Thiocystis violascens DSM 198: one gene and its partner. The protein of the gene in region 1 interacts with the protein of each later gene in a pairwise test. Links are inferred from orthologs where the notes say so. Each region holds a gene or a part of one and is shown on either strand. Other genes may lie near its edges.

Region 1 (15,485 bases):
GCCAAAACTTTTGGGGCTGCCAACCCACGTCGCCCGCAAGCGGGCTCCTACTCAAAAGGAGAATTGCTGGCGGATGCACCCGGCAAACCGAAACCCCAGGTACGGTCGGTATACTGGTTGAACTCGCAATCCTTCCGGAGAATTTTCTCATGCAACAAATCCGTCACCCACTGATCGCGCCACTCCTGATCGCCGCGCTCTTCTCCAGCCCGGTCGGCGCGGCCGAATCCGTCATCGCGCAACCCTCCAACCCGCTGGAGGGGCAAACCTGGCAACTAACCAGCTACCCGTCCGCGGATGGTCTCGTCGGGGCGATCGCCAAGACCAAACCGGCGCTCTTCCGGTTTACAGCCGGACGGATCGCGGGCAACGCCGGCTGCAATCAGATTACCGGCGCCTATCGTCTCGACGGAACCGGTCTGACGATCGATCAGAATCTGGCGTCCACCATGATGGCCTGCCCCGAACCGCTGATGCGGCAGGAACAGGCGGTCACCGCCGCGCTCGCCCGCGTCGCCGCCTATCGACAGGTCGGCGAGCGACTCGAATTGCTCGACGCGGCAAACCAGACGCTGCTCGGTTTTCAGGCAATCCAGGCAGCGCCATTAGTCGGCACGCTCTGGAGACTGGAGGTGTTCAACAACGGCAAACAGGCGCTCGTCTCGTCACTCGCCGGCGCCGACATCAGTCTTGAATTCAGCGAACAGGGCACGTTGGGCGGCTCCGATGGCTGCAATCGCTACATGAGCGGCTTCCGGCTCGAAGGCGACCGTCTGACCGTCGGCCCGATCGCGACCACCCGCATGGCCTGCCAGGGTCCGGACGCTGTCGCCGCGCAGGCCGCCGCCTATGCCAGGGCGCTTGGCACCGTCGCCGGCTATCGGATCGAAGGCCGCCAACTGACGCTCCTCGATGCGGACGGTAAGACCGCCGCGCGGTTTCAGGCGCCCGCTCCGGTCGATCCGGGCGATCCGGTCGAGTGATTCGGTCAGGCGCCTGCGAGTCTTGCGGGCAGGCGCCCAACCTGAACCCTGCCATGTATACTTGACAACCCTGGCCAACTCCACTTTCGCGCGAGGCGCTGCATGCACTGCTGGGCTCGATCTCTCTTCATCGTCGTGGTCGTGGCGCTTGGGATCCTCAGTATGTTGGGCGCCTGCGGTCAAAAAGGACCGCTTTATCTGCCCGAGGAGACGCCAGCCAACACCCCTGCCCCAGGCGCGGACGTTCCAGTCGCCCCACCGCTTGCCCCTGCTTCGGCTCCGCTCAGCACAGGAAGCGAAGCCGAAGGGACGACAGCGACATCCGCGACCCGGCCCAACCCGCCCTAGCCGAGAACCGCAGCGACTCCGAATGGATCATTTCAACGAACGCGACGGTGTCCTTCATGCCGAGGACATACCGCTCACCACCATCGCCGAGCGTTTCGGCACGCCCTGTTACGTCTATTCGCGGGCCACGCTCGAACGCCATTGGCGCGCCTTCGACCGCGCCTTTCGCGAGCATCCGCATCTGATCTGCTTCGCGGTCAAGGCCAATTCCAATCTGGCGGTACTCAATGTCCTGGCCCGCTTGGGCTCGGGGTTCGATATCGTCTCGGTCGGCGAACTCGAACGGGTGCTGGCGGCGGGCGGCGATCCCGGCAAGGTGATTTTCTCCGGTGTCGGCAAACGCGCGGACGAGATCCGCCGCGCGCTCGAGGTCGGTATCCGCTGCTTCAATGTCGAATCGGAATCCGAGTTGCTCCGGCTCGATCGCCTCGCGGGCGAACTCGGTTGCAAGGCACCGGTCTCGCTGCGGGTCAATCCGGACGTGGACGCCCGGACCCATCCCTACATCGCCACCGGGCTCAAGGACAACAAATTCGGCATCGACATCCAGTCCGCCGAGGCTGTCTATCTCCGCGCCGCCGCCCTGCCCAACCTGCGGATCGTTGGCATCGACTGTCACATCGGCTCGCAACTGACCGATCTGGCGCCCTTCATCGACGCGCTGGGCCGGGTCATCGCCCTGGCCGACCGTCTGGCGCAGTCCGGCATCATCCTCGAACATCTGGATCTGGGCGGCGGATTGGGCATCCGCTATCGCGAGGAACATCCGCCGGAACCCGCAGCCTATGCCGCCGCCCTGAGTTATCAGCTCGCCAGCCGCCCCTATGAGGTCATCCTGGAGCCCGGTCGCGCCATCGCCGGCAATGCCGGCATCCTCCTGACCCGCGTGGAATATCTCAAACACGGCGAGCACCGCCATTTCGCGATTCTCGACGCGGCCATGAACGACCTGCTGCGCCCCGCCCTCTATCAGGCCAACCAGGACATCGTCCCGGTCGTGCGCGCGACCGACGCCGACCCCGCCCGTTACGATCTGGTCGGGCCGGTCTGCGAGACGGCGGACTTTCTCGGCAAGGAACGCACCCTGGCCCTGCGCGAGGACGACCTGCTCGCCGTGCGCGGCAGCGGCGCCTATGGTTTCACCATGAGTTCCAACTACAACAGCCGACCGCGCGTGGCCGAGGTGATGGTCGATGGCGACCGGGCGACGCTGGTGCGGGAACGCGAGACCGTCGCCAGCCTCTTCGCGGGGGAGTCCGTGCTGCCGTGAAACGCCGTCTCGAACCCGAGTTAATGGATGGCGTCGAGCAGGCGCTCGCCTATGCCGAGGCGGATTTCTCCGAATCCAACACGCTGTTTATCGAACTGCTGAAACAGATGCGGCCCGGCGATCTGCATGGCGCGCGCGCGCTCGATCTCGGCTGTGGTCCGGCGGACATCAGCATCCGCTTTTTGCGCGCCTACCCGAAAGCGACCTGCGACGCGCTCGACGGCGCCCAGTCCATGCTCGACCTTGCGCAAACCGCGCTGGACGGGCTCCCCGGCGTCGCGCCGCGTTGCCGGTTGATCCGCGACATCATCCCCTCCACGCAGATTCCGAGCGTCCACTACGACCTGATCCTGTCCAACAGCCTGCTGCATCATCTGCACGATCCGCAGGTACTCTGGCGCGGCATTCGGGAGGCCGCTCGGCCGGGCGCGCTGGTGCTCGTCATGGACCTGATGCGCCCGGCCTCCGCCGGTTGGGCCGAGGCGTTGGTAGCGACCTATGCCGATGGCGCCCCGGAGATTCTGCGCACCGACTTCCGCAATTCGCTGTTCGCCGCCTTCGAGCCCCAGGAGGTCGTCGCCCAGCTTGCCGAGGCCGGACTGACCGCGCTGGAGGTTGCGGTCGTCAGCAACCGCCATCTGGCCGTTTCGGGACGTTTGCCCGGCCCGGCGTCGAGCGGAGCCGAAGCACCTGTGCTGAGCGGAGTCGAAGCATGAGTTTGCGCTTCACCAAGATGCATGGACTCGGCAACGACTTCGTCGTCTTCGACGCCATTCGTCAACGCGTCGATCTCGACCCCGCGACCATTCGCCGCCTCGCCGACCGGCGCTTCGGCATCGGCTGCGATCAGATCCTGCTGGTGGAGCCGCCGCGTCTGGCCGGCACCGACTTCCACTACCGCATCTTCAACGCCGACGGCTCCGAGGTCGAACAGTGCGGCAACGGCGCCCGCTGTTTCGCGCGTTTCGTCCGCGATCAGGGTTTGAGCGACCGCGACGAGATCCCGGTCGGGACCGCCGCCGGCGCGATCCGGCTCTATCTGGCACCGGACGGACAGGTCCGGGTCGACATGGGACCGCCCGAATTGACGCCCGAGCGCATCCCCTTTCAGGCCGACACCTCAAGCCCAACCTACGACCTGGAGGTCGCTGGCGAGACGCTGACCATCGGCGCGGCCTCCATGGGCAATCCGCATGCCGTGCTGCTGGTCGAGGATGTCGAGACCGCACCGGTCGCCCGTCTGGGTCCACTCATCGAGTCGCACCCGCGCTTTCCCCGCCGGGTCAATGTCGGTTTCATGCAGATCCTGACCCCGGCGCACATCCGCCTGCGCGTCCATGAACGCGGCGCCGGCGAGACCCTCGCCTGCGGCACCGGGGCCTGCGCGGCGGTCGTCAGCGGACGCTTGCGCGGCCTGCTCGACACCCGCGCGCGGGTCAGTCTGCCGGGCGGGGATCTTATGATAGAGTGGCGCGGTTTATCCCAGACGGTCTGGATGACGGGTCCGGCCGAAACCGTGTTCCAGGGGGAAATCGATCCATGAGGGCACAGTCGTGAACAGTCAGCAAGCCGAACCGGCCACACCCGAGGATCCCGAACTCAACACGCGAGTGACGAACTATCTGCTCAATCATCCAACCTTCTTCGAGCACAACCCGGATTTACTGCTTGCCCTGCGGGTTCCGCACCACACCGGCGGCACCATCTCGTTGATCGAGCAGCAGGTGCGGATCCTGCGCAAACAGCTTGAGACCGAGCGCAACCGTCTCAGCCACCTAATCTCCCGCGCGCGGGAATATGAAACGCTGTCCGCCCGTCTGCATGGTCTGGTGCTGCAACTGCTGTCGGTCAACGATCCAGAGCACCTGTGTCACCTCCTCAAGGACGGTCTGCGCCGGGAGTTCCACGCCGAGGCGGTCAGCCTCAAGCTCTTCCCTCTAGCGCCGGCGGAAAACGACCAACTGGATCCGCTGACCGCGGCTTTCCGTGATTTCGTGGAGCGCGAACACGCACTCTGCGGCCCCTTGAACGAAGAGAAAGGCGTCATCCTGTTCGGCGAAATGGGCGTCGCCATGCGGACCGCGGCCCTGATACCGATCCTCGCCGATGGCCAATCCGGTGTCCTCGCCATCGGCAGCGCGGATCCGGAACGCTTTCGCCCCGAGATGGGCACCGACCTGCTCGACCAGCTTGGCGAAATCGTCAGCCATAAGCTGAAAGCGGTTCCGCTCGCGCCGTGCAGCCATTTTTAACGTCCGTTCGTATCGAGTCCATTGACGTACGAATCGCCATCGATGAACGCCGAGACATCTCCAGATCCGATCGGACCTTTTATCGCCCATCTCGCCCATGAGCGTCGCTTGGCCGACCATACCCTGACCAATTATCGCCACGACCTGGAACGTCTCGCCGCCTGGCTGACCGACACCGAGACCGGAGCGATCGACCGGCTCGACGCACAGAGGGTGCGTCAATACATTGCCTGGCGCCACCGCAACGGCGCCTCCGGCAAGACCCTGCAGCGCGAACTTTCCAGCTTGCGCAGTCTCTACCGCTGGCTGCTGCGCGAGGGCCGCGCGGACGCCAACCCCGCCGTCGGCGTGCGCGCACCCAAAACTCCGCGCAAGCTGCCGGTCACGCTCGACGCGGACCAGTTGTGCAGCCTCCTGGATCATGCCGACGACGATGTATTGACGATCCGCGACACCGCGATGATCGAGCTTTTCTATTCCTCGGGCCTGCGTCTGGCGGAGCTGGTCGGGGTGAATCTGGGCGACATCGATATGAGCGAGAGCGAACTCTCGGTCCTCGGCAAGGGCGCCAGGACGCGCCGCGTTCCGGTCGGCGCCAAGGCGCGCGAAGCCGTGCAATCCTGGCTGCGGGTGCGCGCCAATCTCGCCAACGCCGACGAGTCCGCACTCTTCGTCAGTAGCCGCGGTACCCGCATCCATCCGCGCACCGTACAGGTTCGTCTCGCCCAATGGGCACAAACGCAGGGTGCCAACCGCGGTCTGCATCCACACTTGCTGCGCCACAGCTTCGCCACCCATCTGCTCGAATCCTCCGGCGACCTGCGCGCCGTGCAGGAACTGCTCGGGCATGCCGATATCGGCACCACCCAGATCTACACGCATCTGGACTTCCAGCATCTGGCCCAGGTGTACGATCAGGCGCATCCGCGGGCGAAGAAAAAACCTTAGAAGCGGTTTGCATTGCCGCCGCCGCGGTTGCAACGACTTCGGTTGCCGCCAGGAAGCGCTGAGGCGGATAATGCCCCGCGAAATCCTGAAAGCGAGAGCAATCCAAGACGATGACTGGCGAACGGCAATTATTGAGCGGCGACGAGGCGGTCGCGCTGGCGGCACTGCACGCGGGGGTGCGATTGGGGACGGGGTATCCCGGCACCCCGTCCACCGAGATTCTCGAAACCTTCGATCTGTTGGGCGGCCACGCGCAATGGTCGCCCAACGAGAAGGTCGCCCTGGAGGTCGGGCTTGGCGCGGCCTTCGGCGGGGCGCGGACCCTGGTTACCATGAAGCATGTCGGGCTAAACGTGGCCGCCGACCCCTTGTTCACCGCCGCCTACACGGATATCGAGGGCGGTCTGATCGTGATCTCCGCCGACGATCCGGGCCTGGCCTCCAGCCAGAACGAGCAGGACAACCGCCATTATGCGCGCGCCGCCGCGCTGCCCATGCTCGAACCCGTCGATTCGCAGCAAGCCTATGATTTCACGTGGCTGGCGTTCGACATCTCTGAACGCTGGAAGATCCCGGTGATCCTGCGCCTGACCACGCGCGTCTGTCACGCCAAGACCGTGGTGCATCCGCGCGCGGCCGTATCCGACACCCCCGAACCGAGCTTCGTGCGCAACATCCCGGCGCGGGTCATGATCCCGGCCTATGCCAAGCCCGCGCACCAGCGGTTGCGCCAGAAGCTGGCCGAGATCGCCGCCTGGAACGACGCAGAGGGGCCGATCCGGCTCGACACGGGGCGTGCCGACCTCGGTATCGTCGCCACCGGCATCGCGGCGGTGCATGCGCGCGAGGCCGCGCCCAAGGCGAGTCAACTGACCATTGGACTGACCTACCCGCTCCCGCTCGGACGCATCCGTACCTTCGCCATGGGCGTGGAGCGTTTGGTGGCGATCGAGGAAGGCGATCCGATCCTGGCCGACTCGCTGCGGGCGGCCGGTATCCCGGTCGAGTGCAAGCCGGAGATGTACCGCTTCGGCGAACTCAATGTGGCGCGGGTGCGCCGCATTCTGGCCGGCGATACCAGCCCCGAGCCGGTTCCGCCCAAGGGCAAGCCGCCGGAACTCTGTCAGGGCTGCGCGCATCGCGACGTCTTCCAGGTGCTGCGGGATCTCGACTGCATCGTCGCCGGCGACATCGGCTGCTATACGCTGGGCGTGCTACCGCCCTTCTCGGCCATGGATACCTGTGTCTGCATGGGCGCGAGCATCGGGGTCGGGCTCGGGTTGCGGCATGTGCTGCCGGAGGCCCAGGCACGGCGCGTGGTCAGCGTGATCGGCGATTCGACCTTTGTCCATTCCGGCATCACCGGCATCGCCGAGATGGTCTATAACCCGCCCGCCACCGGTCACGTGGTGTTGATCCTGGACAATGGCACCACCGCCATGACCGGCCAGCAGGAACATCCGGGCACCGGGCGTCTGCTCGATCATTCGCCGACCGGCAAGATCAGCTTCGAGGCACTGGCCCAGGCGATGGGCGTCCAGAATGTCCATGTCGTCAATTCGCAGGACAAGGAGTCGTCGCTGCGGGATCTGGTCGTCAACCTGTTGGCCAAATCCGAAACCTCGCTGGTCGTCGCCCGTCAGCCCTGCGTGCTGGCCGCGCCCAAGATTCGTTTCTACGAGAAGGCCGCGACCGAGCGGTTGGCGGCCTCGTCCTGTCCGGCCGATGTGGTGGATCAATGAACGTGAAGAATATCGTCATCGCCGGACTCGGCGGTCAGGGCGTGCTCAAGGCGTCGGATATCCTCGCCGACGCGGCCTTTCGCGCCGGGTTCGATGTCAAGAAAAGCGAGCTGCACGGCATGAGCCAGCGCGGTGGGTCGGTGAGCAGCGACGTACGCTACGGCGATGCCGTCCTCAGCCCCATGGTGCCGCCGGGCGAGGCCGATGTGCTGGTCGTGCTGGAAGAGACGCAGATCGAGATCAACCGCCCGACGCTACGCACAGGCGGCGTCCTGATCGGTCCGGATCTGCTCGATCCCGCCGCGCTCAAGAACAAGAAAAGTCTCAATGTCGCGCTGCTCGGCGCGGCCTCGACGGTGCTGGAGATTCCGCAAGAGCACTGGCTGGCCGCCATGCACGCCAATCTGGCCGAAAAGCTCCATACGCTCAACGAGCAGTCATTCGCGCACGGACGCGCGGCGGCGCTGGCGCGGACATCGGCACAGTGACCCAGGCCGCATGAGCCACGATCAGAACTTCAAGAATCTGATCCTCGACTACCCGCGCGAGGCGATCGCCTTCTTTGCCGCCAGCGAAGCCGCCGTGTTGGATCAATCGGTGCGCATCCTGCCCATCCGTCAGGAACAGTTGAAGGAACGACTCGGCGAGCGGTTTCGCGAACTTGACGTGCCCCTGCTGGCGGAGTGGCCGGACGGGCGGCGCGCGGCGCTCCTGTTCGTGCTGGAGGAAGAGACTGAACCGCGCCGTTTCTCCATCCACCGACTGGCGCATTATTGTCTGGATCTAGCCGAACTCTTGAACACCGACCGCATCGTTCCGGTCGTCATTTTCCTGCATGCGGGCACCTTCGCGACGGAGTTACGGCTCGGTGGCGAAGCCCAGACCTATCTGAACTTTCAGTATCTGGCTTGCCCGCTGTTCCAGACTCCGGCGTCCGAGTATTACGAGAGTCCGAATCTGGTCGCGCGGTTGAATCTACCGAATATGGCCTATGCGCCAGCCGACAAGGTTGACGTCTACGCCCATGCCGTGCGCGGTCTGCTGACGCTTGAACCCGACCTGGAGCGTCAGATCAAATATCTCGATTTCATCGACATCTATGCGCATCTCGATGAAAATGAACAGGTCATTTATCAACAACGCTACGCGCACGAGGCCGACACCATGAGCGGATTCGCGGAGAGATTCATCCAGCAAGGCGTTCAACAGGGCGTTCAACAGGGCGTTCAACAGGGTATCCAACAAGGCGTCCAACAAGGAGAAGCGCGCCTGTTGCGCAGGTTATTAGCCAGCCGCTTTGGGAAACTCCCGGAAGAAACCCTCAGGGCGATTGAGGTTGCCGATCCCGACACGCTGCTGCAATGGTCGGATCGGGTTTTGACCGCCCGCACCCTGGAAGACGTCCTGCATTGAGCGCAACACTGGGCCATGATTCACAAGCGCCCTGCCCATCGGCGGCCTGAAAACTGACAACTCGATCATGAGGACAGCATGCTGACTGAGCTTTGGAACGACGCCGAAGGCGGTTTCCACCCCGCCAGCGCCCCGGATTTCCTGCCCGCGACGGCGCTTAAACAGGTCCAACTGCGCCGGCTGCGCGCGGTCGTGGCGCGTGCCTACAAGAATGTCGCGCTGTTCCGCACGCGCATGGAGGAACGCAGCCTGACGCCGGACGCGATTCACAGCCTCGCGGACATCCAACATTTACCCTTCACGATCAAGACCGATCTGCGTGACACCTATCCTTTCGGGCTGTTCGCCAGCCCCATGAGCGACGTGGTCCGCCTGCATGCCTCCTCCGGCACCACCGGCAAACCGATCGTGGTCGCCTACACGCGTGAGGATATCGACGTCTGGGCCGAAGTCATGGCGCGCACCTTCGCCGCCTGCGGGCTGCATCGCGGGGACATCCTGCAGAACGCCTTCGGCTACGGACTCTTCACCGGCGGACTCGGCGCGCACTATGGCGGCGAGGCGCTGGGCGCGACCGTGATCCCGATCTCCGGGGGCAACACCGACCGTCAGATCATGCTGATTCGCGACTTTGGCGTCTCGGCGCTCTGCTGCACGCCAAGCTATTTCACCCACATGATCGAGCGCGCTCGCGAACTGGGCGTCGATCTGCATGACCTGCCGCTGCGGGTCGGCATCTTCGGCGCCGAGCCTTGGACCGACGGCATGCGCCGGCACATCGAGACCGAGGCCGGGATCAAGGCGTATGACATCTATGGTCTCTCCGAGATCATCGGTCCCGGCGTCGCCAGCGAGTGTTCAGCGCAGGAGGGGCTGCATGTCTTCGAGGATCATTTTTATCCCGAGATCATCGATCCCGAAACCGGCGAGGCGCTGCCCGACGGCCAGGAAGGCGAGCTGGTGCTCACCACCCTGAGCAAGAAGGCAATGCCGATGATCCGCTATCGCACCCGCGACATCACCTCGCTGATCACTGAGCCTTGTACTTGCGGACGCACGCTGAGACGCATGCGCCGCATCGGTCGGCGTTCGGACGATATGTTCATCATCCGCGGGGTCAACGTCTTTCCGTCGCAGGTGGAAGCGGCCCTGCTCGCGGTCGAGGGGACGCTGCCGCACTATCAGATCATCCTCACCCGCGATCAGGGGCTAGACCGCATGGCGGTCGAGGTCGAGGTCACGCCCGAGGTCTTCAGCGACCGGATCGGCGCGCTGGAAAACGTGCGCACCCGTCTGGCCCAGGCCATTGAGCATATCCTTGGCATCCGCGTCGAATTGCGATTGGTGGAGCCGCGCAGTATCGCCCGCAGCGAGGGGAAGGCGAAGCGGGTGATCGATCGGCGGAACGATACCGTCTGATCGCGGGGCGTCATGAATCCAAGCAAAGTCGAGCGAGACCATCTTGTCGTCCTCGCCGAATCGGCGATCAACGTGCTTTAACGGGAACTCAAGACCATGAAACTCCAGCAACTCTCGCTCTTCCTCGAAAATCGTCCCGGTCGGCTCGATGCACCGCTGGAGGCCATCGCCGCCGAGGGAATCAACATCCTGACGCTCTCGCTGGCCGATACCGCGCAGTTCGGCATCCTGCGTCTGATCGTGCGCGAATGGGATAAGGCCAAGCGCGTTCTGGAACAGGCGGGCTGGGTGGTGAATCTGACCGAGGTGGTAGCGGTCGATGTCCTGGACCGGCCCGGCGGACTGGCGGCGGTGCTCAAAATCCTCGATGGGGCTGGACTCAATATCGAGTATATGTACGCCTACTCGCTGCGACGTGGCGATAAGGCCATCCTCATCTTCCGTTTCGAGGATCCGGACCGGGCCATTCAGGTGCTGCTCGACCAGGGGCTGCATGTCGTCGATGGCGATGAGTTGATGAGCTTCGCCGCCGCCTAAACCGCGCACCGAATGAAGCGCGTCATTGCAAGCGCCCGACGGGCGGCTGTCTGCCGCCGTCGGAGCGGACGCGGTTTCCATGAAACACGAATCACGACCCTGGATCATGCCCGTACCCAACCCTAGCCCCGACTGGTCGAACGAATACCCCATCTGGAACCCGACGGCGGAAACCCTGCCGCGCGCCGAACGCGAGGCGCTGCAACTCGAACGCCTGCGCGCGTTGGTGGGTCGGGTCGCCCGCGTGCCCTTCTACCGCGATCTGTTCGCCCACCGCGAGATCGGACCGCACAGCATCCGTTCGCTGGCCGACCTTCGGCGGTTGCCCTTCACGACCAAGGACGACATGCGCCGTCAGCATCCGCTCGGCTTTCTCGCCGTGCCGCGTCGGGATCTGGCGCGTATTCACGGTTCGTCCGGCACCACCGGCAAGCCGACCTTCGTCGCCTACACCGCCGGGGATCTGCGCATCTGGTCCGAACTGTGCGCGCGGTTTCTGGTGGCCGGCGGACTGCGGCCCGAACACACGACTCAGGTCGCCTTCGGCTACGGGCTCTTCACCGGCGGCTTCGGGTTGCACTATGGGATCGAACGGGTCGGCGCGACCGTGATCCCGGCGGCGGCCGGCAACACCCGGCGTCAAATCGAGATCATGCGCGACCTGGACCCGGAGGTGCTGATCTGCACCCCGAGTTACGCCCTGACCATCGCCGACGCGGCGCGCGAACTCGGCATGGACCCGCGCGCCCTGCCGATCCGTTTCGGACACTTCGGCGGCGAGCCCTGGACCGAGGACATGCGTCGCGAGATCGAGGATCAGCTCGACATCGCCGCCTTCAACAATTACGGACTGTCGGAGGTCATCGGGCCTGGGGTGAGCGGCGAATGCGTGGCGCGCACCGGGATGCATCTCCAGGAAGATCACTTTCTCGTCGAATGCCTGGATCCGGAGACCCTGGAACCGGTCCCCGAGGGCGAACCCGGCGAGTTGGTCATCACCACCCTGACCCGCGAGGCAATGCCGATGATCCGCTACCGAACGCGCGACATCGCACGACTGTACCGCGAACCCTGTCCCTGTGGACGCACCACCACCCGCATGAGCCGGGTCGCCGGACGCACCGACGACATGCTGATCATCCGCGGCGTCAACGTTTTCCCATCGCAGATCGAGGAAGCCCTACTGCGGGTGGAGGGAACGACGCCCCATTATTTGATCGAGGTCAGCCGTCCGGGTACGCTGGACGAGGTTCGCGTCAAGGTCGAAATCCATCCGGAAATCTTCTCCGACCGCATGGATCGCATGCAAGCCGTGTGCGAGCGCATCAGCCGCGAGATTCAAACCGTCGCCGGCATCCGCGCCCATGTCGATCTGGTCGAACCGCGCAGTATCGAACGCTTCGTCGGCAAGGCCCGGCGGGTTCTCGATACGCGCGGCCTGAACGAGCGGGAATCCTGACTCGTCACTCTTCACCACACTCACGAGGAATCACCATGACCACCCGCTTTTCTGGCGCTGCGAACGCGCATTCGCTCATTCGAGGCATGCGGTTGACCCTAGCGGTCCTGCTCGCCTCACTCCTGAACCTGTCCGCTGTCCTTGCCAGCGACGAGGGTATCTATCTTGAGACGCTCAATCGCAGCACCGGACTGATGGGCGAGGCGCCCCAGGAGGAATTAAGCAAGACCTACCTGGCCCACGACAAGATGAAAGTGGCCAGTTCAGAGGCCGAAGGGACCGACATGATTCTGGATCCGGCGACCGGCACCATGACCTTCATCAATCATGCCGCCAAGCAGTATTACACAATCAATATCGCCAGCGTGAAGGAAGGCATGTCCCAGCCGGGCATGGAGCAGATGCGCGCCATGGTCGCGGAAACCAAAATCACGGTTCAGGACACCGGAGAAAGCCAGAAAATTGGCGATTGGAACTGTCGGAAATATCTGGTTTCCAAGACCGGCATGATGGGAATCGAGCAAGAGGTCTGGGCGACCGAGGAGGTCGATTTCGACGTGAACCGTTTCACCGAGATGATGAGCCTGTCGGGCCCGGACGGACTGCTGGCGAACTCGCCCGAGGGCGCCGCCCAACAGGCCGAGATGGCGAAGATCAAGGGCTATCCCATCCTGACCAAGACCAAGATGCAGATGATGGGTTCGTCGATGGAATCCGAAAGTGAGGTCAAGGTCATCCGCAAGGAGGCCATGCCGGCCTCTCTGTTCGACATTCCCGAAGGCTATACCGAGCGGGAGATGGGCAAGGGAATGGGCGCGGCAATGCCCGGACCCGCCGCGCATCCTTAATCCTGAAAAAGCAGTTAGCCGCCAGCCGCCAGCCGCCAGCCGCCAGCCGTTGTTTTATCGAAGTTTTCGCTGATAGATGCCTTCCCCTGATGGGTGAGACCTGACAAGCGAGGCGCGATGGCCAAATGTCTGACTCAAAAAAGCTGACCGCTGGAGGCTGGAAGCTGACAGCTCTTTGTTAGATAAGTCCCTGGCACGCGATAGATTCAAGTTGCAGCCGATCGTATTTGCCCGAGGGAAGCAGCGGCAGCCGCGCCAGCCGACGAAACTCCCGAGGGCGTTCGGGACCGGATAACCGTCGAACGCACCAGTTTTCAAGACTGGATTCGTCGATCTCGCCGCGATAGAGCGCGACCAACCGATGCCCCCAGATATCGTCATCCAGACCCACGACGACGACTTCCCTGATCCCCGCCGCCTCGTGCAGCACCGCTTCGACGCGGGCCAGCGAGACATTGTTGCCGCCGATCACCCGAAGATCGTCCGCGCGGCCCAGCACCTTCAATTGACCATCGTCGGCCAGGCAGGCGAGATCGGCGGTCTCGAACCACCCATCCTCCAGACCCTGCCCCGGATCGCGGCTCGGGTTCGCATAGCCGGCCATCACCATGGCCCCGTAAATCCGTAGACGCGCGGGTCGCGACGCGCAACCGGGCGCCGCGACCTGAATCCCAGGCAGCAACCTGCCCACCAGCCCGGACTCCGGCGCCGTACCGGTCAAACGCTCGGTCGTGGCGATCTGGGTCGCGGTCTCGGTCATGCCATAGGTGAGATGGATCGGCCAGCCCGCGTCCAGCGCGCGCTGGACCAGGGAACGACTGGTCGCCTGGCCTCCCACCAGAAGTACGCGCAGATGGGGCGGCGGGGTCGGGTCGAGATCCAGCAGACGCGCCAGCATCGGCGGGACCAGCGAGAGATGGGTGACGGGGCGCGCGCGTAGATCGGCCATCACCGCTGGTGCCGCGAATCCCTCATGCAGCAACAGGGTCGCGCCAGCCAGCGCGCAGCGATAGCCGATGGAGATGCCGCCGACATGACTCAGGCGCAAACAGGTCAGCCAGAGATCGCCCGGCGCCAGACCCAGTCGCGCGTTGACCGCCAGCGCCGAGGCGAGAAGATTGTCGGCGGTCAGCATCGCGACCTTGGGCGATCCGCTGCTCCCGCTAGTCTTGATCAGGAGCGCGATGGCATCAGCCGCATCGCCCGTTCTAGCCGTGCCGCAACCGGTCGGAAACAGTCGCTCCGAGTCCGGATGCCAGCGCCACTCGGCCCCAGTCATGCCGGCGAGTGTCCGCCATTCGGTCTCGGCGGTTCCGGTCCGATAGGGAAAGAGCGCGGCCCCGATGCGGGCAAGCGCGAGTTGCATCAGGAGCAGATCCAGACCCGGCGAGTCGGGCGCCAGCACCGCTTGATTCGCGCCCAAGCCTTGGGCCCGCAGCGTGTCGACGCGACGCGCCAGACGCAGGGAGCGTTCGTGATTGTCCCAGACGTCGGCACCCCGGAGGAACGCGATCCCAGGCCTGGAACGCCAGGGCGCATCCGTGAAGTCAGGAACGGCGATCATGCGAGGCGACAATCCGTGCTGATATTCAGATGAAGGTGGACACGGTTTGGATTGCCCGCCACCAGCCCAGCCAGTCCGAGGACACTCGGCTACCAGCGGACCTCGAAGACGCAACGCGGCGCGCCATTGGCTTCACAGGCGATTTCAGTGACGACGGATTCGCGCTGGACTAAACGGCGAAACAGCCGCTCGAAGGTTCCGGCATAAAAGTCGCAGAGTGGCTCGGCGGCCGTGGCGCCACGGCACATCGGCGAATTGGCGATCAGGAGCTTGGGCGGATAGGACGGGTCGGCATCGAAGACACCGGTTCCGACAAAGGTCCAGGAATTACCGCGAATCGCCTTGATGAGGGTTCGGCAGGCCAGGCTGGGCGGCAGGATGGAGAGCAGCCGCTGGGCGGGCCGGGGAATGCGGTTGGCCAGCAGATAATCGCCGGTACGCAGCCCGGCATCCCGGGAGACCGAACGCGCGGCGGGAATCCCAAGTTGGACGCGCAGCGCGCCCTGCAGGGCGACCACTTCCTGTTCGTCGACCATCTCGGTCGGCATGGCCTGAAGATAGCGGTCGAGTCCGGCCAGATGAAAGAGATCCGTCACGGCCTGCCGACCCTGAGAGGCTTCCAATGACTCGGCAATGCGAATGATGGCGTTGGGACCGATGCGTCCCCGATGCACTGTTTCGTTCACGTCGGCAACCTGAAAC
Region 2 (15,271 bases), 2.6 Mb from region 1 along the record:
GCGAAAACCTGGCACGTTTGCTCGGTACCAGCCGCATTCTGATCTTGCCGAGCGAGGTGCGCTATCCGCTCGATGTCAGGATCGCCGCCGAGGTTCTGGCCTTCCAGGGAACCGCCGACGCTCAGGCTTTGCTCAAGGTGCGCTGGGTCGTCCTCGACCCCAATCTCGATCGGGTGCTGGCCGTGCGCGAGAGCCGCTACCAGCGTCCGCTGGCCGCGCCAAAAGACGAAAACGCACTGATTGCCGCCCTGAGCGCGACGCTGGCCGATTTCAGCCGGGAGGTGGCGACGCTGGCGCGGGATCTTCCCAAGCAGGCGCCGGCGTTCGATGAAAAGAGATAAGGCGATTTCCGGGAAAGTTTCTACCGGAATCAACGCTTTCAATGGACAGGATTCACAGGATTTTTCAAGATTGACAGTCTCTCCGTGGGTAGGTTGTTGTCAGGAGATCACCTAAGAAACCGTTCGTGGTGAGGCACTCGAACCACGAACGGTTTCGCGCTCCGAGGCGGCGGATGTTCTCCCTTTTTCTTTCGTGGACGTTGATCGAGGGCATGCCGCACAAGCGGCGCGGTCCAAAACTCGCATCAGAAGGTTTAAACTGACGAGAGTTTCGACGCGAATAGCCAACAGGTAAAGGTCTGAGATGTTCAAACTCACAGCAGCAGCCGCCGAACAGGTTCTCAAGGCGGCGAGTCAGGGTGGCGCCGAGGGTTTGTCGCTGCGACTGGCCGCCGTCCGGCAGCCGGATGGCGGGATCGATTATCGCATGGGGTTCGACGAACTCACCGAGGACGACATTCGGATGAACTGCGCGGGCGTCGATGTTGTCATGACCCTCGAACAGGTTCCCTTGCTGGATCAGGCGACCATGGATTATGTCGAGATCGAACCGGGCCAGTTTCATTTCATCTTTCTCAATCCGAAAGACCCGAACTTCAAGCCGCCGATCGAGGACTAGCGATGCGTTCTTCAACCACCGCCAGGCGGTTCGCCCGGGCGTCCTGATCCGATGGATCTCACTCCCGAGGATCGCCTCCGGCTCAACGTCCTGCTCGCCAACCAACCCCAGGCGATCCGCATCGACGAGTGCCGGATGCTTGTCCAGGGGCTTGGTCCCCAGGGCGAAGCGACCATTCGGCTCAATCCCAATACCCGCCCGGAGCCGTATCTGCGCCGGGTGCGGGAGTTGCTTTCCGGGCATGTCCTGGGCTCGCCCGGCGGCTATCCCATTTATCTGCGACGCTGGACCCGAATGGGCCAGATGCGTGACGACAGCCTCGCGCAACTGCTGCTGCTCGGCGAGCCCGAGGCGGTGGTCGCCGCCGTCTGCGCGCCTGGACTCAGCGAGGAATTGGCGCGACGCGCCTGGTGGGCGATGGAGGACGCCGGCAATGCCCGCCGCATGCTCGCCAATCCAGCCATCGTCCGCAGCGCCATGGGTCGGGTGCTTGCCGATTATCTGATGGAATACCTGCCGTTCGAGACCGAAAGCGAGGCGATCGTCGAATCGGTTCGGCTGATGCTGCAGCCGGGTCTGCTCGACGCGGAACGGCGGGGCGATCTCTGGCGCAAGTCCGCTCGCAAGCATGCCTATCTGGTCGGGTTTCTCCAGGCATTGCCGGACGATCTCCCGGAACCGCCGCCCGCGCGCGCGTTGGCGGAGACTGTCCGTGACTTGGTGGAGCAACACGATACCGTCGCGGCTTTGCTCCAGCGCGCGTGTTCGGGGCAGGGTCAGGCGTTTCTCAAGACAGTCGGGGACGTGCTCGCCAAGCCGCCCAGTCAGGAGATCGTGCTCGCCGCCTTCGCCTGTCTGCGCGCGTATTTCGCCCCGTTGCGCCCGGGGGGCGATCCCGATCTCGCGCTCGACGCCCTGCTCGCGGACGCCGGACAATTCGTCGATGCGGACGCCCCGGACGCACGGGTCGCCGGGATTCTGCGGCGGATACCGGCCCTGGCCCCCGAGATCGCGGCCATGCGGTTTCTCTCCGGCGTGGGCTATGGCCTGATCCGGCCCATTCTGTCCGACTCCACCACGCTGGGCAGTCTCATGCGCCGCAAGCTCGCCCCCGTCATCGATCCGATCCGCGAGCGTCTGGACGCCTTGCGTCGTCCGACGGATTGAGTTCGATGCACAAGGTTCTGCTGGTCGACGACGATCTGGGTCTGAGCGCGCTGCTGAAGAAATACCTCGAAGGGGAGGGGTTTCAGGTCGATGCCGTCCAGGATGGCGAGGCCGGCGTGTCGCGGGCGCTGGATGGCGACTATGCCATCGTCGTCCTGGATGTCATGTTGCCCCTGCTCGACGGGCTTGAGGCGTTGCGCCGAATCCGTCAAACGAGTCAGATCCCGGTGCTGATGCTGACCGGTCGTGGCGATGATCTGGATCGCGTCGTGGGACTGGAGCTGGGGGCTGACGACTATGTTCCAAAGCCCTGTACGCCCCGTGAGCTGGTGGCTCGGTTGCGATCCATCCTGCGACGTGTTTCCACGGCTGGCCAGGTCGATACGGTGCGCGCGACCCTGAGCGCCGGTCCTCTGACCCTGTGGCCGGAACGTCGTCGCGCCGAATGGCAGGGACAGCCGCTTGAACTCACCAGCACCGAATTCAATCTGCTGGAAGTACTGGCGCGTCATGCCGGCCACATCGTCGGCAAGGAGATCCTGTCGGAACAGGGGCTGGGTCGCCCCCTGGCGCGTTATGACCGCAGCATCGACGTTCATCTGAGCAGTATTCGCCAGAAGCTCGGCGCCCTGCCGAGCGGTCGCTCCTGGATTCAGAGCGTTCGCGGCATGGGCTATCAGTTGGTCAGGGAATAATCCGGCGTGGGCCGTCTGTTCTGGAAATTCTTTCTCGCCTTCCTTCTGGCTCAGGGACTTGCCGCGCTGGCGCTGTTTCTGACCATTGGCGTATTCGAGGATTCCTGGGAACCGCGTCCACCGCCGCCACACGCCATGTCGCATGTCTGGCAAGCGGACAATGACGCGATGGATTTTCCATGGGGAGCAGATTCTCCCGGCTCGCCGCCCTGGGCTCCAGGTTTTGCACCTCCGTCGCCCCCAGGACCGCCACCACCGCCGCCCTATCTGCCGATGCTCGCCATCCTGCTCGGTTGTCTGGCGGCCAGCGCCCTGCTGGCCTGGTATTTCGCCAAGCCGGTTCGCAATCTGCGTTGGGCGCTGGGTGCGGTGGCCGAGGGTCGACTGGAGACGCGAATCCAGTCGCGGATGGGTCGCCGCCGCGACGAAATCGCCGACCTGGGCCGCGACTTCGACCGTATGGCGCTGGAATTGCAACGCCTTGTGGAGTCGCAGCGCCAACTCCTTCACGATGTCTCGCATGAGTTACGTTCGCCGCTGGCCCGTCTCCAGGCCGCGATCGGACTGGCCCGTCAGGATCCCCGTCAGATCGAGATGACGTTCGACCGCATCGAATGCGAGTCCACGCGGCTGGCGACCCTAGTCGGCGAACTCCTGACCCTTGCGCGACTGGAGTCCGGGCGTGACGAGACGCCCGCGAGGTCGCTCGATCTGGTCGAACTGCTCGCGGACATCGCCGAGGACGCCCGCTTCGAGGCGCGTTCCAATGGACGGGATCTGCATTTTTCAGGCAGTGGCGAGCGGTTTGTCCTGGGGCGGGCGGAGCCATTGCATCGCGCTTTCGAGAATGTTCTGCGCAACGCCGTGAAATATACCTGTCCGGGTTCGACGGTGGAGGTCGCGCTGGATGGCGCGGACTCCGGTCACGTCTGCGTCAGCGTCCGCGATCATGGACCTGGGGTCTTGCCGCGCGAACTGGAAACGATCTTCCAACCCTTTCACCGGGGACATCGGAATGCGGCCACGGAGGGTTTCGGTCTGGGATTGGCCATCGCGCGTCGCGCCATTCAATCCCATCAGGGGACGATCCTGGCCTCGCTGCCCGAGGATGGCGGACTCCGTGTCGAGATCCGCCTGCCGCTGCAACCGCAGCCGGAGATCCTCGGATAGATTCATGCGATCTGCTCGATTGACGTGAACTGTCCGCCGATGGCATCGACGCACTTGAATCTTTACCCACTTTTACCTTGGCGAGTGCCCATCTTGTCCGAGAAAAGCCGATACTTTGACTCAGCAGCAGACCGCCCGGAAGACGGGCGGTTGTGGTCGTTTCATCCATGAGGAGTGTGACATGAGCGCGATCAGCGGGATCGGTAGTCTTTCGTCGATGACATACGGGGCAGGGGCCAGGAGCAACGTGCGGCCACCCGATCCCGCCACCATGGCGAAAAACCTGCTTTCCGACCTGGATTCCGACGGCAATGGGACGCTCGCCGCGTCGGAGCTTCAGGCGGCCATCGAGAAGATGTCTTCGGCGAATGGGGATTCCTCGGTTGCAAGCACCGACGAGGTCTTCTCGGCAATCGATGCGGACGAGGATGGCGAGGTCACGGAGTCCGAGCTAACAAATACCCTCCAGACACTCGCCGACAGCATCGGTTTCGCTCAAGGCATGGGCGGTGGACCGGGTGGCAGTGAAAACGATATCGGGTTCACCGAGGAAGAGTTGACGAGCCAACTGGCCACACTCAATGAAGCGGATTCATTGACTGATGAGGAGACGGCGCGCGCCGAACTCTTGACCAATGTTCTGAGCCAGTTCGAGACGGCGGACGCCGATGACGATGGGCGCGTGACGTTTCAGGAAGCGATGACGCTGGAACAATCCAGCGAGGACGCGGCCACGGCAAACGCCCAAGGTATGACGGGGGGACCGGCTGGGCCGGGAGGTCCGGGTGGGCCAGGCGGTCCGGGAGGCATGGGTGGGCCGCCGCCCTCGGAGGAGAGCGAATCCGATGCGAGCCAGATCATCGCCGCGGCCGATACCGACGAGGATGGAACGGTCAGCATGGAGGAGTTCCTCGCCTACAGCCAGTCGCAGGCATCCTCCTCGGAGGCTACCGATGACGGCGCAACAAACAGCACCGCCGTGATGCGGACGATCATGCAGTTGATGCAGAGCTATGGATCGACGGATCAGACCAATCAGACGAGCCAGATGTCCGTTTCCGCATAGCCCTGACGCAAGAGGATAATCGTCTCCATCGAATTGAAAAGTCAGCGTCTCGCCGATCTCCCGCAAACTGGATCTCGGCGAGCGCCGACTCCCCGCACGCGCGGTCGCGCGCGACCAGTCCGACGCGCCATCCCGCGCTGGCTAGCACGGGCGCCGTCGCCTTGCCCAAGCCCGAGTTGACCGGTGACGAGGTCGGTTCTTGGTTGTGGTTTCATCATGTTGTTTACCGCTCAGAAATTGGTTACGCAGGCAAATTAAGATGCCGCATGGAGCATGATTCTGACGTCTACGGGGACATCGCTCTGCGGTACCGCGCATTAACGTCTCCTTCATCATCCGCTGATATGCTCACGGAATCCCGTTTAGGCAAGGCCGCTTGATCGGACACAAGCGACCGATCCTCCAGCACGCTGACGTTCCGTGCTGGAGCTTCCTCCACGAGATTACTCCGACATGCGAACCCTCAGTCTGCGTCTGAAACTGCTGCTGGTCACCGGGACCATCCTGGTGCTCACGGCGGGCATGATCATCGCGGCGGCCACCCTGATCTTCCGCGACTCGATCCAGACTGCCAGCGCTTCCATGACCGCCAACCTCTCGCAACAGGCCGCCGAGATCATGAGCGAGACGGCGCTTGGCACCAGCCAGGAAATCCGCCGGCTGCTGGCCGTGACTCTGGCGAGCGCCTCGGTCCTGCAACGGCAGATCACGAGTTCGGCCGTCACCGCGAGCAGCGAGACGCCGCCCTACGAGCGGGAACAGCTCAAACGGCTGGTCCTCAATACGTTACAAAGCAACCCGTTCATTAGTTCCGTCTACGCGCAATTCGAACCGAATGGGTATGACGGCAGGGACAGCGAGCATGCCGGCAATCTGTCCCATAGCTCCCCGACCGGCACCATCGAGATCTATTTCGTGCGCGAAGGCGACGCGCTCGTCTTTCATGAGACCCTGGATCCGAGCGAGAAGTATAAGGAAACGCTCAACGACTACGGCCAGCGCGAGGCCGAGTGGTATCTCTGCCCGAAGGAACGTCAACAGATCTGTATCACGGATCCCTACCTCTACGAAATCAGAGAAGGATACGAGGAGTTGATGACGAGCCTAACCCTGCCGCTCGTCGTCGCGGGGCAATTCATCGGCGTCGTCGGCATGGACATCAACCTTTCGGCCCTCCAGTCCGCCACCAAGACCATTTCCCAACGGCTGTTTCACGGCAAGGGCGATCTGACCCTGGTTAGTCACGGGGGGCTGATTGCCGCCTCGTCGCATTTTCCCGATCAGATCGGTAAGCGCCTGAAGGATGTCGCTCCGGACCTAGCGACCGCCAGTGCGACAACCGGCTACAGCACCAGCGGCGACCGCTGGCTGCATAGCCTACCGATTGCGATTGCAAACGCGACCTGGACCCTCTCGATCGCGGTTCCGCAAGCGGAGGTTCTCGCCGCCGCCAATGCCCTGGAGAACGAACTGCAGGCCGATGCCCGCGCGGCGACCGCCAAGCTGGCGGCGGGGGCCGCGGTCATGACCGTGCTTGGGCTCTTAGTCATGGTGATCCTGATGCGGACCATCACGCAACCGCTGGGGCAGCTTGCCCAAGGTATGCGAACCTTGGCCTCGTCGGAAGGCGATCTGACCGCCAAGGTCATGGTGCATCATCACGTCGAACTGATCGATCTGAGCAAGAGCATCAATCGCTTCGTCGACAAACTGCGCCAGATGATCTTGGTCATGAAGGAGCAAAGTCGGACCCTGTCCGGGCATTCTGCCGACTTAGGCGACTATGCCTGCCAAGTCGGGCAGGCCACCGCGACCCAGAATACGCAGATCGATAGCGTCGCGACCGCCATGACCCAGATGTCGAGCACTGCCAATGAAGTGGCGAATCTCGCCCACCAGACGGCGGAGGCGTCGCGCGAGGCGGCGGAGCACATCGACCAGACCCAGCAGGCGCTCAACGGCACCAAGGACAAGGTGGGACTGCTCTCGCGCTCGGTCGATGAAGCGTCCAGCCAGATGCGTCAGGTCGCCGAGCGCAGCCGGGCGATCGATGGGATACTGGAGACGATCCGCGAAATCGCCGGACGCACCAATCTGCTGGCGCTCAACGCGGCGATCGAGGCCGCGCGGGCGGGCGAACAGGGGCGGGGTTTCGCCGTGGTCGCCGAGGAAGTCCGTCACCTGGCCACACGCACCCAGGACTCGACCAAGGATGTGGACGAACTGATCAAGGGACTTCAGGGCGACGTGAAACAGGCGGAGCAACTGCTCGACAGCAGCCGTGGCGAGATGGAGCAGACCCTGACTTTCACGCATCGTAGCGCGGAACTGCTTGATCGCGCCGTCCTGGATGTCAAGCGGATTGACAGCCATGCCCTGCAGGTGGCCACCGCCGCCGAGGAACAGAGTCAGGTCAGCGAGCATATCAATCGCAGCATCACCGCCATCGGCGATGCCGCTCGGGATTTGGCGCATCTGGCGCAGGTTTCCGAGGCGGCGGCCCAGGCAACTCATGGCGCCATCCAGACGCTCGACGATCAGCTCAATCTGCTCAAGGCATGAATGCATGAAGACGAAAACCCTGCTCGCGTTGGCCGTCGCCGGCTTGACGAATACGGCTCAGGCGGACTGGTCCGCGACCTTCACCGGCGCGAGCGATTATCTTTTCAATGGCGTGACGCAAACCGATCATCAACCGGCGGCGCAGGCGAGTTTGGACTGGTCCGGAGCAGCGGGAATCTACGCGGGCACCTGGGCCTCGAATGTCGATTTTGGCGATGACACCACTGCGGAAGTGGACGTCTACCTCGGGTATACCGTCGAATATCGCCCCGGCTATTCGATCGATACTGGTGTTGCCCTCTATACCTATCATGGCGGCAGCGACAGCTCGGAGACCAATTATTCCGAGGTCTATCTCAAACTGGGCATCGCCGGTTTCAACCTGAATACCTGGTATAGCCACGATTATTCCGGTCTGGATGTCGGGCACGTCGTGGTCATGCTGCAAAAGGATTTCACAATCAACGACCGCTGGACCATTGCGACACAGCTTGACCGGTCGACCAGTCTCGATGCCGATCGCTTCGCCTGGGATGGGGATCGGGATCACTATCTTCACTGGCAGGTCATGAATCGAACCACCTACGCCGGTTTCGATGTCGCGCTTGGCGTGAGCGGCACGACGTTGAGCGACGCGGCTGGCGATACCGTGCTCTTGTTCACCGTCGGTCGAACGTTTCTTTTTTAACGGTCAGCCGTCTTTAACGGTCAACCGTCGAGCCCTGACGCGGGCTCCTCGAACGGCGAACCGATCAGAGCCCCCCGCGTGATTCGCATCCAGTCGTTTCTGCTGTTCTCGCTTCTGCTTGCCGTGTCCGCGGCGGGAGCGGTTAACGCGCCTCTTCGGAAGGTCTCCCTGCAACTTTCATGGATGCATCAATTCGAGTTTGCCGGTTTTTACGCAGCGAAGGAGCAGGGTTACTACGCAGAGGCCGGACTGGATGTCGAATTTTTCGAGTACGAGGCGGGCATTGATCCGACGCAGGAGGTGATCGACGGCAAAAAAACCTTTGGGGTCACTGGATCCGACCTTGTCAGCCGCCGGTTACAGGGCGCCCCGGTGCTGCTGCTATCCAACTATTTCAAGCGTTCGCCGCTGGCCATCGTCGCCAAACCCGAGATTCGGATCCCGAGCGATTTGAAGGGTAAAGGTTTCATGGTCGAGACCAGGGAGCTCGATAGCGTTAGTTTTTCGACCATGTTTCGACAATTCGGACTGACCGGGACGGACCTGAAGATCGTCCCGCACAGCTTTGATACGCAGGATTTCATTGCCGGCAAGGTCGATGCGATGTCGGTTTTCCTGACCAACGATCTCTTTGAGCTTCAGCAGGCGGGGGTGCCCTACAACATCATCGATCCGAGCCATTACGGTGGCGAGGCCGATGACATCAATCTCTTGACGAGCGAGTCCTATGCCAGCGCCAACCCCGAGATTGTCCGGGCCTTCAGGCAGGCCAGCGACCGTGGCTGGGTCTATGCCCTGGCGCATCCCGAGGACATCATCGATCTCATTTTGCGTCAATATGACTCGCGAGGGAAAACCCGCGCCGCGCTGGAATTCGAGGCGCGGGAAACCGCCAGAGTCATGCTGCCGAAGGTCTATCCGGTGGGCAGCATCGATCCGAACAAACTGCGGCGGATCGGGGAAACCATGGTCCAGGCGGGAGAAGCCACCTCTCTCGACCGGCTGGAGGGCATGATCTTCGAGCCCACGGGAACCGATGGCGACGCCAAATCCGCCGCGACGCTCGCGCTGACCGAGGCCGAGCGCGCCTTTCTCCAGGCCCATCCGGTGGTGCGTGTCAGCAATCAACTCGACTGGCCGCCCTACGATTTTTTCGAGAACGGAATGCCGCGGGGCTATTCGGTCGACCTGATGAACCTGCTGGCGGCGCGGATCGGCGTGACCCTCGAGTTCGTGCAGGGCGCGAACTGGGACGAACTGGTCGATTGGTTTTGTGCCCGCAGGATCGACCTGCTGCATCCCTCCGATAAGCCACGAGAGGTGCTGGACTGTGGGAGTTTCTCGCCGCCGATCATCCAGGTCGCCAATCAGTTTCTGACCCGCAAGGATCGCCCGGCGGTCCATTCCATTGCCGATCTGTTCGGTTCCGTGGCGGCCTCTCCCAAAGGATGGGAGCAGACCGAACTGCTGAAACGACGCTTCGGCGACAAATTCAGGATCATCGAGACGGACAACATCGGGGAGGCGATCGATGCGGTGAACCAGGGGCGGGCCGACTTTACCACTGACTTTGCCAACGTCCTGAACTATCACATTGCCCGCTCGGGCTACGTCAACCTGAAAGTTCAGGGGGTGTGGAACCGGGAAGACAGGGGCGAGGAGTACGCCGCGCTCCATATCGCGACCCGCAAGGACTGGCCGACGTTTCAGACGATCATCGACAAGGCGCTGGCGTCGCTGCCGCCGGGCGAACTGCGGATCTTGCAGGACAAGTGGTTTGGCGAGACGGGCGGCCAGGCGGCCCGCCTCACTCTTTCCCCCGAGCAGCGCGACTATCTCCGTCGCAAGGGTTCGCTCAGAATGTGCGTCGATCCCGCCTGGATGCCTGCGGAACGCATCACCGAGGATGGCGTCCACGAAGGCATCATCGCCGATGTGTTCGCCCGTCTCGCCGAGATGCTTGAAACGAACATCGTGCTGACGCCAACCGCGAACTGGGAGGAATCCCTCGCCTATGCCAAGGAGCGACGCTGCGATCTCTTGTCCGGGGCGATCTCGACACCCTCACGTCAAACCTTCCTGGACTTTACGACGCCCTATCTCTCGTTCCGCTCCGTGATCGCGACCCAGACCCAGCAGGTGTTCATCAACGATTTCGAGTCCGTCCTGGGCGAAACCTTCGGCATCGTCCGGGGCTATGCCCTGATCGACGCCTTACAGGCGCGCTATCCCGGTATCCGTCTGCGGGAAGTCGCCAATACCGAGGACGGATTCAGGCAGGTTCAGGAGGGCAGGGTGTTCGGATTTATCGACGCGCTGCCGACGATTGCCTATCGCATTCAGACTCAGGCGCTCTTCGACATGAAAATCGCCGGACAACTGGAGGATAGTCAGAATCTCTCCTGGAATCTGTCCATCGCCACCCGCGGCGACGAGCCGTTACTACAGGAGATTTTTCAGTCCGCGATCAATGCCTTCCCCCAAGAGCAGCGTCAGGAAATCGTCAATCGCTGGCTCTCGACCCACTACGAGAAGGTGTTCGATTATGTCCTGATGTGGAAAATCGTCGCCGGGGTCGTCGGCATTGCCGGGGCCATGCTGTGGGCGGTACTGGTCTGGAATCGGCGGCTGGCGAAGCTCAACCGGGAACTCGGGCTGGCGCGTGCGCACATCGCCACGCAGAATTACGGACTGGAACAGCGCGTGGCCGAACGCACGCACGATCTACGCGAGACCCTGGCGCAACTGGAACGCGCGCAGACCGATCTGGTACAGTCGGAAAAGCTGGCGGCGCTGGGCGATCTGGTGGCCGGCATTGCGCATGAATTGAATACGCCGATCGGCAACGCCGTCATGCTGGCCAGCACCCTGGCCGACCAGGAGTTCAACTTTAGGGAGCAGATGGCGGCGGGGCTGAGCCGTGCCGCCCTGCAACGCTTTGTCGACGCCGTGCGCGACAACAGCGAGATTCTGCTGCGCAGTCTTCAACGCGCGGCGGAGCTGATCGGCAGTTTCAAGCAGGTGGCCGTCGACCAGGCAAGTTATCAGCGTCGCAACTTCGCGTTGGAGGAGGTGACGCGGGAGATCGCCCTCACCCTTCATCCGCGCCTGCGGCATTCGCCCGCAACCCTGGACGTGAGCGTCGCGCCGGATCTGTGGCTGGACAGCTTCCCCGGGCCGCTTGGCCAGGTTCTGATGAATCTGATCCAGAACGCGCTGCTGCATGCCTTCGAGGGACGCGCGGCGGGCCAGATTCGTATCGAAAGCCGCCCTGCCGCTCCCGGTCACGTCGGCATCCGGATCAGCGACGACGGCTGCGGGATCGACCCGGCCAATCTGGGCCGGATTTTCGATCCCTTTTTCACCACCCGGCTGGGTCAGGGCGGCAGCGGACTGGGACTGCATATCGTCTACAATCTGGTGACGGGGCTGCTCGGCGGCACGATCACGGTCCAGAGCGTCCCTGGCCAGGGCACCGCGTTCGACATCGAATTGCCCTCGATCGCGCCACTCGCTATGGTGGGAGCTGCCACCGCGAGCGGAGCGGGGCGCGAACCCCGCCGCGCGACCGGACCGGCCTTTCACGATCCGTCGCATAGGATAAGCGCATGAGCGATGTTCCTTCCCTGGATGACGACGATATCGTCCAGTTCATCGATGACCCTTCGGACCGGGCACCTGCCGCATCGGTCGAGCCCTGGCGCATCCTGATCGTCGACGACGAGGCCGATGTCCATGAGGCGACCCTGCTGACCTTGCGCGACCTGACGATCGAGGGCCGTCCGCTGGCCTTTCTCCATGCCTACTCCGCGCGGGAAGCCTACGCCATCCTCGCGCGCGACCAGGCGCTGGCGGTCATTCTGCTGGACGTGGTCATGGAGTCCGAGGACGCCGGACTGCAACTCGTCCGGCGGATTCGCGACGAACTCCACAACCAGTCCGTCCGCATCATCCTGCGCACGGGACAACCCGGTTATGCGCCGGAGATCGAGACCATTCGCGCCTATGACATCAACGATTACCGCACCAAATCCGAGCTGACGCGGGTCCGCCTCTTTACTAGCCTGACCGTGGCGATCCGCTCCTATTGGCAGATCCGCCAGATCGAGCTGAGCCGGCGCGGTCTGGAACTCATCGTCGCGGCCAGCACCGGCCTGAACCGTCTTCGCGCCCTTCAACAGTTTGCCGAAGGGGTGGTCACTCAAGTCTGCGCCCTGCTCAATATCGCCCCGGAGGGTCTGATCTGCGCCTCGTCCGCCGGTGCGCTCACCGACGGGGGGGAGCCGCTGGTCATCGCTGCCGCCGGGCGTTATCGGGAGACGATCCATCGTCCCCTGCGGGGATTGCCCGAAGCGCCGGTCCGCGACGCCCTGCAACAGTGCCTGTTGGAAAAGCGGCACCTTTTCACGCACGGCATTTGTCTGTATTTCAATGTCAGCGAGACGCGGGACATGGCGGCCTATCTCAAGATTGCGCGCGAACCCTGCCCGATGGATCGCCATCTGCTAGAAGTGTTCTGCGCCAACGTCTCGGTCGGCTTCGAGAACGTTCTGCTGCACAGCCAGCTTTTCGATCTCGCCTATCACGACCAATTATTGCGTCTGCCCAACCGCAACCGGTTCATTCAACTCCTTGAGGAAAAGTGCACCGATCCGGACATGACGCTGGCGCTGCTGGATCTCGACGATTTCGCCGAGATCGCCCTCGCGCTCGACCATCGTTTTGGCGATCTGGTGCTCCAGGCGGTGGCCGACCGGCTGGGGCAAACCTTTGGACCGCGCGTCATTCTGGCCCGGGTCGCCGGCGATGCCTTTGGTCTGCTCGGACCGCGGGACGATCTCAATCCGGACCGTCTTCAGCAGGTGTTTGCCGGCCCCCTGACGGTGCAAGGCGAGACGATCCGCATTTCGGCCACCAGCAGCCTGATCCGGTTGAACGGAAACCCGGCTCGGGGCGGTGAACTGCTCAAGGACGCCAGCATCGCGCTCAAGCAGGGCAAGCGGTTCGGTCGCGGCAAGGCGAGCTATTTTTCGGATGCCCTCGGCCACGCAGCGCGCGAGCGGATGCGGATGCTGACCGACTTGCGCGCCGCCTTCTCCGCCGAGCGGCTCTCGCTCGCTTTCCAGCCCCAGATCGATCTGGCCAGCGGCAGGCCGGTCGGCGCCGAGGCGCTGCTGCGCTGGGAAACCGACGAGGGACAGTGGATTCCCCCGGACCAATTCATCCCGCTCGCCGAACAGTCAGGCCTGATCGTGCCGCTCGGCGAATGGGTGCTCCGGACCGCCTGTCAGCAGCTTCGCCGCCTGACCGAACTGGGACATGCGGGATTTCGGATGGCGATCAATGTCTCGCACGCGCAGTTTCGCGAACCGGGCTTTGTCCCCATGCTGGAGCGCGTGCTCGCCGACTGCCAGGTTGCCGCCGCGCAGGTCGAGCTGGAATTGACCGAGTCGATCGCCATGGAGCAAATCGACGCGATCACCGCCAAATTGGCCGAGATTCGGCGTCTTGGCGTCGCGATCGCCATCGACGATTTTGGCACCGGCTATTCTTCGTTGAGCGTGCTCAGGCAGCTTAAGGTCGACCGCCTGAAGATCGACCGCGCCTTTGTGCACGAACTGGAGCCATCGAATCCCGAGAGCGGTATCGCGCAGCTCATTGTCGCCCTGGGGCATCAGTGCAACCTCATCATGATCGCCGAAGGGGTGGAAACCGAGGCGCAGCGCCGTTGCCTGCTGACGATGGGCTGTCAGGAGGCTCAGGGGTATTTGTTCGCCCGGCCCATGCCGATCAGGCAACTGGAAGACTGGATGGCGGAAGCCATCGCTTCGGGTTGACGGTGAAGCGCTCTTTTCTCGTTAGTCGCATATTCGCTGGCCTGGAAAAATTCGATCAGCTGGCGCTCGGCATGCTGCTCGAGGAGTCCAGCGACGATCTCGGGCTGATGCGTGATCAGTCGCAGCCCATGCGCTTCCAGGCTCATGCCGCCACCCCGCGCCCGCGCCAACGCAAGGCCAGATCGGTCAGGAGCCCGGTGCTGGCGCCTCGGAGCGCGCTTCGCTCCGCGCGGGAAGCGCTGCCGCCGCGGGCCGATCGAGCATCCAGTCCCACAACCGCCCCATCCGCCGATGCAGGCTCTCGTGCAATGACAGCAGGGCCGGCGTAAAGATCAGCACCAGGATGGTGGAAAAGCTGACGCCAAAGGCGAGCGAGACCGCCATCGGAATCAAAAATTGCGCCTGTAGACTGGTCTCGAAGATCAGCGGTCCCAGACCGACCACGGTGGTCGCCGAGGTCAGCAGCATCGCCCGCAGGCGCGAGGTAGCGGCCTCGACCAGCGCCTCGTCGACCTCCATCCCGGTCTCGCGCAGTTCGTGATACATGCTGACCAGGATGATGGCGTTATTGACCACGATGCCGGACAGCCCGAACAGACCGAACAGCGACAGCAGGGTCAGATCCAGCCCGAGCAGCCAGTGTCCGGTAATCGCCCCGACCAGACCCAACGGGATCGCGGTCATGACCACCAACGGCCAGCCCCAGCTCGAAAAGACCGCGGCCAGGATCAGATAGATCAGCCCCAGTCCCAGCATCAGCCCGAGACGCATGTCGCCCAGGGTCTCGCGCTGATCGGCGGCGCGGCCCTCGAAGCTGTATTCGATCCCGTATTCATCGGCGAGCTTGGGCAGCAGTTCGCGCTCCAGCGCCTCGCGCACATTATCTGGGGTGCTCAGGGCGCGGTTGATGTCCGCCGAGACCTCGACTGCCAAACGTCCGCCGGCGTGACGCAGCGTCTCGAACCCACGCCGGGACTCCCAACGGGCGACCGTGGCGAGCGGGACGAAGGCGCCGTCCGGGGCACGGATCAGCAGTTGTTCCAGCGCGTCGAGCCGGGTGCGCTCGGCGCGCGGGAGCAGGACGCGGACCTCCAACTCGTCCTGTCCGACCTGGACCAGTTGCGCC

Evidence for each region.
Region 2: the proteins of lysA (region 1) and THIVI_RS00180 interact in binary tests that used the Escherichia coli proteins (3 or more experiments, as listed by UniProt). The link is inferred for Thiocystis violascens DSM 198 from one-to-one orthologs.

The regions. Positions count from the first base shown.
Region 1 is NC_018012.1:2,606,345-2,621,829, forward strand. The notes cover bases 551-3,477. They hold lysA (diaminopimelate decarboxylase), read left to right. Parts: upstream 551-1,353; coding sequence 1,354-2,601; downstream 2,602-3,477. Other genes in these bases: THIVI_RS11540 (META domain-containing protein), read left to right, coding at 551-983; lptM (LPS translocon maturation chaperone LptM), read left to right, coding at 1,086-1,331; THIVI_RS11550 (class I SAM-dependent methyltransferase), read left to right, coding at 2,598-3,317; dapF (diaminopimelate epimerase), read left to right, coding at 3,314-3,477. Also shown: more of THIVI_RS11540, read left to right, coding at 150-550; more of dapF, read left to right, coding at 3,478-4,144; THIVI_RS11560 (DUF484 family protein), read left to right, coding at 4,155-4,853; tyrosine recombinase XerC, read left to right, coding at 4,896-5,801; THIVI_RS11570 (thiamine pyrophosphate-dependent enzyme), read left to right, coding at 5,912-7,543; THIVI_RS11575 (2-oxoacid:acceptor oxidoreductase family protein), read left to right, coding at 7,540-8,031; THIVI_RS11580 (hypothetical protein), read left to right, coding at 8,042-8,956; THIVI_RS11585 (phenylacetate--CoA ligase family protein), read left to right, coding at 9,035-10,375; THIVI_RS11590 (ACT domain-containing protein), read left to right, coding at 10,472-10,912; THIVI_RS11595 (phenylacetate--CoA ligase family protein), read left to right, coding at 11,019-12,371; THIVI_RS11600 (DUF4412 domain-containing protein), read left to right, coding at 12,407-13,219; THIVI_RS11605 (AMP-binding protein), read right to left, coding at 13,398-14,783; bchJ (bacteriochlorophyll 4-vinyl reductase), read right to left, coding at 14,873-15,469; hemN (oxygen-independent coproporphyrinogen III oxidase), read right to left, coding at 15,466-15,485. UniProt on the Escherichia coli protein: Specifically catalyzes the decarboxylation of meso-diaminopimelate (meso-DAP) to L-lysine. Is not active against the DD- or LL-isomers of diaminopimelate.
Region 2 is NC_018012.1:26,908-42,178, forward strand. What follows is about bases 1,265-3,977. They hold THIVI_RS00180 (response regulator transcription factor), read left to right. Parts: upstream 1,265-2,132; coding sequence 2,133-2,822; downstream 2,823-3,977. Other genes in these bases: THIVI_RS00175 (hypothetical protein), read left to right, coding at 1,265-2,127; THIVI_RS00185 (ATP-binding protein), read left to right, coding at 2,829-3,977. Outside these bases: THIVI_RS00165 (PqiC family protein), read left to right, coding at 1-341; THIVI_RS00170 (HesB/IscA family protein), read left to right, coding at 646-960; more of THIVI_RS00175, read left to right, coding at 1,012-1,264; more of THIVI_RS00185, read left to right, coding at 3,978-3,992; THIVI_RS22385 (EF-hand domain-containing protein), read left to right, coding at 4,264-5,058; THIVI_RS00195 (methyl-accepting chemotaxis protein), read left to right, coding at 5,512-7,620; THIVI_RS00200 (TorF family putative porin), read left to right, coding at 7,625-8,308; THIVI_RS00205 (ABC transporter substrate-binding protein), read left to right, coding at 8,387-11,920; THIVI_RS00210 (putative bifunctional diguanylate cyclase/phosphodiesterase), read left to right, coding at 11,917-14,145; THIVI_RS00215 (efflux RND transporter permease subunit), read right to left, coding at 14,332-15,271. UniProt on the Escherichia coli protein: Response regulator member of the two-component regulatory system CpxA/CpxR which responds to envelope stress response by activating expression of downstream genes including cpxP, degP, dsbA and ppiA.